2 regions of the Nissabacter archeti genome follow, and region 1 is predicted to be linked to the other one. Evidence: predicted binding sites of a transcription regulator. Region 1 holds the regulator's gene; the other holds the start of a gene.
The links. The regulator CRP, encoded in region 1, controls carbon source genes, mostly activating them, when cyclic AMP is high. The targets are predictions, from matches to a motif close to ATGTGANNNNNNTCACAT.
Positions count from the first base shown of each region.

Region 1 (3,114 bases):
TCGATTTCCACGACAGATAGCGGCGCAGCGCCGGCCAGAACGGCAGGCGGTTCTGGGCCGCCATCAGATCACGGCGGTAAAGCGGGCGCTGGGTCTGCAACAGGCGGGCGATACGGCTGAAGTGGTAATAGCAGAAGCGGCCGACCGGGTTGTCCTGGTAACGGTTGGCGAGCTTCTCCAGCGCCTGCAGCTCTTTGTCCATCGCGAACGGCCCGGGGCGGCGATGGTAGAGGATGTCGTCCGCCACCATCCGCAGCCGCTGGGCGATCACTTCCGCATTGCGGCGGATTATCGCTTCTGCCTGGCTCTGCGCCACCAGCTTCTGCACCTCTTCCGGCTGATGGAGGCTGACGGTAATGTGCTCTTGCAGATCCAGCGCCACCTGGAAGGTGCGGAACAGCTGTTTATTGTGCGGGTTATTTTCACTGGAAAGCATGTGCAGCTGCTGGTAGCTCTGGACGATAAGCTCCATCACTTTCTGCTGGCGTTTCAGCAGCGGCGGCAGCGCGGTTTCCGGGTCAGTATGCTGGGTCAGCAGGCTGTATTTCGCCTCCAGATATTCCCCCAGTTCACGGTAGAGCAGGCTTAAGTTTTCGCGCATCGGCTGCTCTTTCCACAGGCGGAACCAGCCCCAGGTAAACAGCCCGTACCAGACTGTCCCGAGCACAAACAGGCCCGGTGCCTGCCACAGCGGTGCCGTCCCGGCCATGCTCAGGGTGAAAATGGCCGCCACCAGGGTACCGTTCAGCAGGCGGCCGTGCAGCGGGCTTATCTCCCCGGTCACGCCGAGCAGCAGCGCCAGCGTCAGCATGATCAGCGGCAGCGGCCAGTGGGCATAGAGCAGCAGCAATTGCAGCACGAGGCTGCACACCGCGAACAGGGTGCCGCCGATGGCCAGCCGTTTGAAGTAACGTTTGTGCGGGGTATCGAGGCCGGCGATGTTGCAGCAGGCAGGGACCAGGGAGAACAGCAGGCCGGTTTGCAGCTGGCCGAACAGCAGGGCAATCGCCGCCGGCAGACAAAGTACCAGCGTTTGTCTGAGCGCGTAATTGACCTCAGGATGGTAGATAAGCCTACGCCACATGGGTGCTCACAAAGACAACGGCGCAGCGCGGGCGGGCCGCGTATGCGCCGTTTTTACGAGAGGTTAACGGGTGCCGTAAACGACAATCGTCTTACCGTGGGCGGAGATCAGGTTCTGATCTTCCAGCATTTTTAGGATACGGCCAACCGTTTCGCGGGAGCATCCCACAATCTGGCCAATTTCCTGACGGGTGATTTTGATCTGCATACCATCCGGGTGCGTCATGGCATCCGGCTGCTTGGCCAGGTTCAGCAAGGTTTGCGCGATCCGGCCGGTCACGTCCAGGAACGCTAAATTGCCGACTTTCTCTGACGTGACCTGCAGGCGGCGCGCCATCTGCGAGGAGAGGCGCATCAGAATATCCGGGTTAACCTGGATCAGCTGACGGAATTTTTTGTAGGAAATCTCCGCCACTTCACAGGCTGTTTTGGCGCGTACCCACGCGCTGCGCTCCTGGCCCTCTTCGAACAGGCCAAGTTCACCGATGAAATCCCCCTGGTTGAGGTAAGAGAGGATCATCTCTTTGCCCTCTTCATCTTTAATCAGCACGGCGACCGAGCCTTTTACGATGTAGTAGAGCGTTTCGGCTTTTTCACCCTGGTGAATCAGCGTACTTTTGGAAGGGTATTTATGAATATGACAATGAGACAGGAACCATTCGAGAGTAGGGTCTGTTTGCGGTTTGCCGAGAACCATTTGCTTTTATCCTCTGTTGTAATCGCTGCCCAAAATCACAGGGCTCAGAGTTCCCTGTACGGCGTTCTTAAAAAGAGATGCATTATTGTAGAGTATTAACTGTCTGATAATGTTGCAAGGTAACGGCCAAAAAGGAACCATCGGGCAGCCCCGCCGCTCCGTTAAAAACCTGACCTTGCTCCATACAGAACATTTTGTTTCGGGTTTGTTTTATCACAGCCAGAACCGGGTGTCTTCTGTTGTCTCGCTTCAGCATGATGAAGATCGGCCTGATTGCCTGTTTTAGTACGGCAAGGTAGGCTGTTTTAAGAAAATAACCGGAGAATGACGTATGCAGGCACGGGTTAAGTGGGTTGAAGGGCTGACGTTTATGGGCGAATCCGCCTCAGGCCACCAGGTTCTGATGGACGGCAATGCCGGTGATAAAGCGCCAAGCCCGATGGAAATGGTGCTGATGTCGGTGGGCGGCTGCAGCGCCATTGATGTGGTTTCTATTCTGCAAAAAGGGCGCAATGATGTGCGGGATTGCGAAGTGCGCCTGACGTCGGCGCGCCGTGACGAGGCACCGCGCACCTTTACGGAGATCAATCTGCATTTTGTGGTGACCGGCAAAGGGCTGACGGAGAAAGCCGTGGAGCGTGCGGTGAATCTGTCAGCGGAGAAATACTGCTCCGTCTCGCTGATGCTGGGTAAGGCCGCCGCGGTCACCCACAGTTTTGAAATTATCGCTGTCGGGTAATCTGACCGGGCGGCTCTTGCGCCGCCCGGCCTCAGATGATTTTCTTCCCTTCCAGCAACCGCTGTACCAGCGGCCCCATGATTAACTCCATCGCCAGCCCCATTTTTCCGCCCGGCACCACCAGCGTGTTGATGTGCGAAATAAATGATCCCTGAAGCATCGCCAGCAGGTAAGGGAAGTCGATAGAATCCAGCCCGCGGAAGTGGATCACCACAAAACTCTCGTCCAGGGAGGGGATCGCTTTGGCGGCAAAGGGGTTGGACGTGTCAACAGTGGGCACACGCTGGAAGTTGATGTGGGTGCGGGAGAACTGCGGCGTGATGTAATTGATGTAATCCTCCATCGATCGCACTACCGAATCCATGACCGCTTCACGCGAATGGCCGCGCTCGCTGGTATCGCGGATCAGTTTCTGGATCCACTCCAGGTTCACGATCGGTACCACGCCCACCAGCAGGTCAACATGCTGGGCGACGTCATGCAACTCCGTGACCACGCCGCCGTGCAGCCCCTCATAAAACAGCACGTCCGTCTCTTCCGGCAGCGGGTGCCACGGGGTAAACGTACCCGGCACCTGGTTGTAAGGCACCGCTTC
Region 1 is NZ_JAERKB010000002.1:345,970-349,083, forward strand. It holds gene JK232_RS04290 (YccS/YhfK family putative transporter) at 1-1,084, opposite strand, end outside; gene crp (cAMP-activated global transcriptional regulator CRP) at 1,148-1,780, opposite strand; gene JK232_RS04300 (OsmC family protein) at 2,112-2,519, shown strand; gene JK232_RS04305 (phosphoribulokinase) at 2,551-3,114, opposite strand, start outside.

Region 2 (3,114 bases), on a different contig from region 1:
CTACCGGGATGCCGACACCCAGCAGCAATTCACCGGCGCGGGCTTCGGCGGTGTAGCCATCCATTTCACCGTAGGCCACTTCCAGGTCAGCCACTTTGTAGCCGTCCTCTTCGCTCATCTCGGCCATCGCGTAGATGCGGTCGCGTTCTTCTTTCACCTGCCACAGTTCGTCGTGGCCCATGATCACGGTGTCCAGCACGGAGAAATTCTCGTAGGCGAACTGGTCCTGGCGCAATTTACCCAGGCGTTCGTTCGGATCAAGGAACACGTTGCCGCTGCTCGGCACCAGATCCCCGCCGAGAATTTTCATAAAGGTGGATTTGCCGCAGCCGTTGGCGCCGATCAGGCCGTAACGGTTGCCGCCGCCAAATTTGACGGAAATATTTTCGAACAGCGGCTTGCTGCCGAATTGCATGGTGATGTTGTTAGTACTTAACACAACGCTCGCTCTTGTCTGGGAATGTGATGAGGCGCGCATTATGCCATAACCGGCGGGCGGGGTCGCGCATCGTTTTGGTTGTTTTTCGCGCAACAAACAGAAAACCCGGCCGGAGCCGGGTTTTGCGGGCAGGGGAACGGGGATCAGAAGCTGTAGCCGATCACCGCGTAGTAGCCCCAGCCGGTGGACTTGACGTCAAAGTTGCCGTTGCCGAAGTTCAGCTCGGTGCCGTCCTGCCATTGGCCGCCGTTATGGAAGTAACGCGCCACCACAGAGTAGTGCCAGTGGGCGTAGTTCAGCGCCAGGATATGGCTGGAAGCGATGGAGTTGCTGGTCCGGGACTTGTTGCCGTTTTCGTTGAGGTCAGAACCCCAGTCGAAGTTGGTGAAGCCGATGTAGCTGAAGTGGCCGCCCCACAGGTCGCCCAGCGGCAGGAAGTATTTGACCTTGAAGCGGTAGCCGTCCCAGCTGTTTTCGTTGGCGGCGCTGTAGTTTTCCCACTGGTATTTGGCATAGACGTTCAGCGAGAGGTTCAGCGGGGTATGGGTATCGATGTCGGTGCCGAGGCCCATATACCAGGTGTTCTGGCGGTTATCGCTGTCCGGGCCGAGGTCGAAGATATAGTTGTTGGCGAAGTACCACTCTTTGAACGGCCCAAAGCTCAGGTCAGTGCCGGTGAGTTTGTCGATGGAGAAGCGCGGTTCAATCTCCATAAACAGCGGTGAGCCGTTTTTGTCCCAGATGCCGGTATCGTTGCTGTTGCCTGCGCCGAACGTTTTCGGCACATCGAGGTAGCCGTAGAAGTCGAACCAGTCTTTATGGGCGAAAGCTTCATATTCCAGGTAGATATCGTTATTCAGCCGCGGCCCGAAGCGGGTGTGATAGCTGCCCACCACATTGACGCTCTGTTTCCACCAGTCAGAGAGGTATTCCCCCTGATCGCTGGACCCGACATTGGATTCAGCCAAAGCGGTAGCGCTGTAAGAGAGGGCGATCAACGCGCCCGCGGCGAAAAGACGATTTTTCATTGTGGTTACCAGTGCGTGAAGGGGGGCGTTTCCCTGCCGGGTTGGGGAGGTGTCAACCAACAAAACCCGCGGCGGCAGCGTCATTAACGATCATTGCTGTCAAACATTCCGCGACCGGTTTACCGCCGGAACTTCAGAACATTCTTAAGTGTCATGATTTCGTAACTTAATACGCGATTGTGTCAACAAATGTCAATTTGAGTTGCAATGTTATGCATTTGTTTCGTGATCTTGCTCACATATCGTTAATGGCCGTAAAGATACGGATTTTTAACGGTTGCGCAATCGGTTACTTAGAAAAAGTTGAATTTGGGGTAACAAGGGAAGATTTTTTAATCAACACCGGCAACTAAAGGGATATTGAGACAGGCTGAAGGAAGAGAAACACAGAACATATAAGACTCCCCCTACCCTTTCCTGACATACCAAAAGGTTTGCAGTCTGGTGGGGGCGTAAAAATCATTGCTGAGTGAGCCGCAGGGCCGGGCGAGCACACACGACGTGTGCGAGAGGTGCAGTCACGCCGGGAGCGTGTCTGCACCGGCCCGAAAAGCCCGGAGGTGAAACGAAGGGACCCGCTACGCGGGCAATGATTCAGCCGGGGCACCGAAAGCGCGCGGGTGCAGGGCCGGCGCGCCGGCAGGCCCTGCTCGGTTGAGGCTCGGAGGCTCAGGCAGCCAGCGATGCTGAACAACCGAAACATGCCACGTTACCCATTAAAATTAACATGCGGCACTTATGCCCGCGGGTGCAGGGCCGGCGCGCCGGCAGGCCCTGCTCGGTTGAGGCTCGGAGGCTCAGGCAGCCAGCGATGCTGAACAACCGAAACATTCCACCTCGCTGAAACATGCCACCTCACCGAAACATTCCCCAAAACCGATAAACGGATGACGCAGGGCACCAGCCCTACTCCCCCTTCTTATTACTCCGGTAAATCAACACCAACGCCACCGCCAGACACACCAGCGCCGCCAGGCGGTTCCCATTGAGCGGGATCTCCGGGTTATCCAGCCAGCCGAAGCTGTCGATCAGGATGCTCATCGCCAGTTGGCCGAGGATCACCGCCACCGTCGCCACCGCCGTGCCGACACGCGGCACCGCCGTCACCATGATGATGATATACGGCACGCCAAACAGCGCACCGGCCAGTTGCCACTTCGGCACCGTCATCAGCGTTTGCGGATGCGCGCTCTCAAAGAACAGGATCAGCAGCATCGTCACCAGCGCCCCGAGGCTGAAGGTGAGGAACGCACTTTTCAACACCCCGACGCGTGCGCCGAGTTGCCCGTTAATCGCTGCCTGTACGCTCAGCGCGGCCCCGGCGACGATCGCCAGTACCACCATAATCATTTCTGTCATCGTTTATCCCCGTGCAATCAGCCACAGTGCCGCAATAATGAACAGCAGCGCCAGCAGGCGTTCCCTGCCGATTTTCTTCTTCGCCCCACCAAACCAGCCGTAATGGTCGATCAGCACACTTTTGGCCACCTGCCCGGAGAGAATGGCGATCATGGTCATGGCCAGCCCGATAACCGGCGTGGTCAGCGTCAGCACCACTACATACACCGGCCCCAGGATGCCGCCGAGCAGTTGCCAGGCGGGTTGCGCGGTAAATGAAGGCGCGTTGCGCGGGCCGAAAAACAGCAC
Region 2 is NZ_JAERKB010000008.1:140,546-143,659, reverse strand. It holds gene JK232_RS12385 (ABC-F family ATPase) at 1-439, opposite strand, end outside; gene JK232_RS12380 (nucleoside-specific channel-forming protein Tsx) at 583-1,467, opposite strand; gene JK232_RS12375 (DMT family transporter) at 2,374-2,826, opposite strand; gene JK232_RS12370 (DMT family transporter) at 2,830-3,114, opposite strand, start outside.
Region 2: the regulator CRP is predicted to act here: its motif matches at 1,691-1,708, upstream of JK232_RS12380 (nucleoside-specific channel-forming protein Tsx).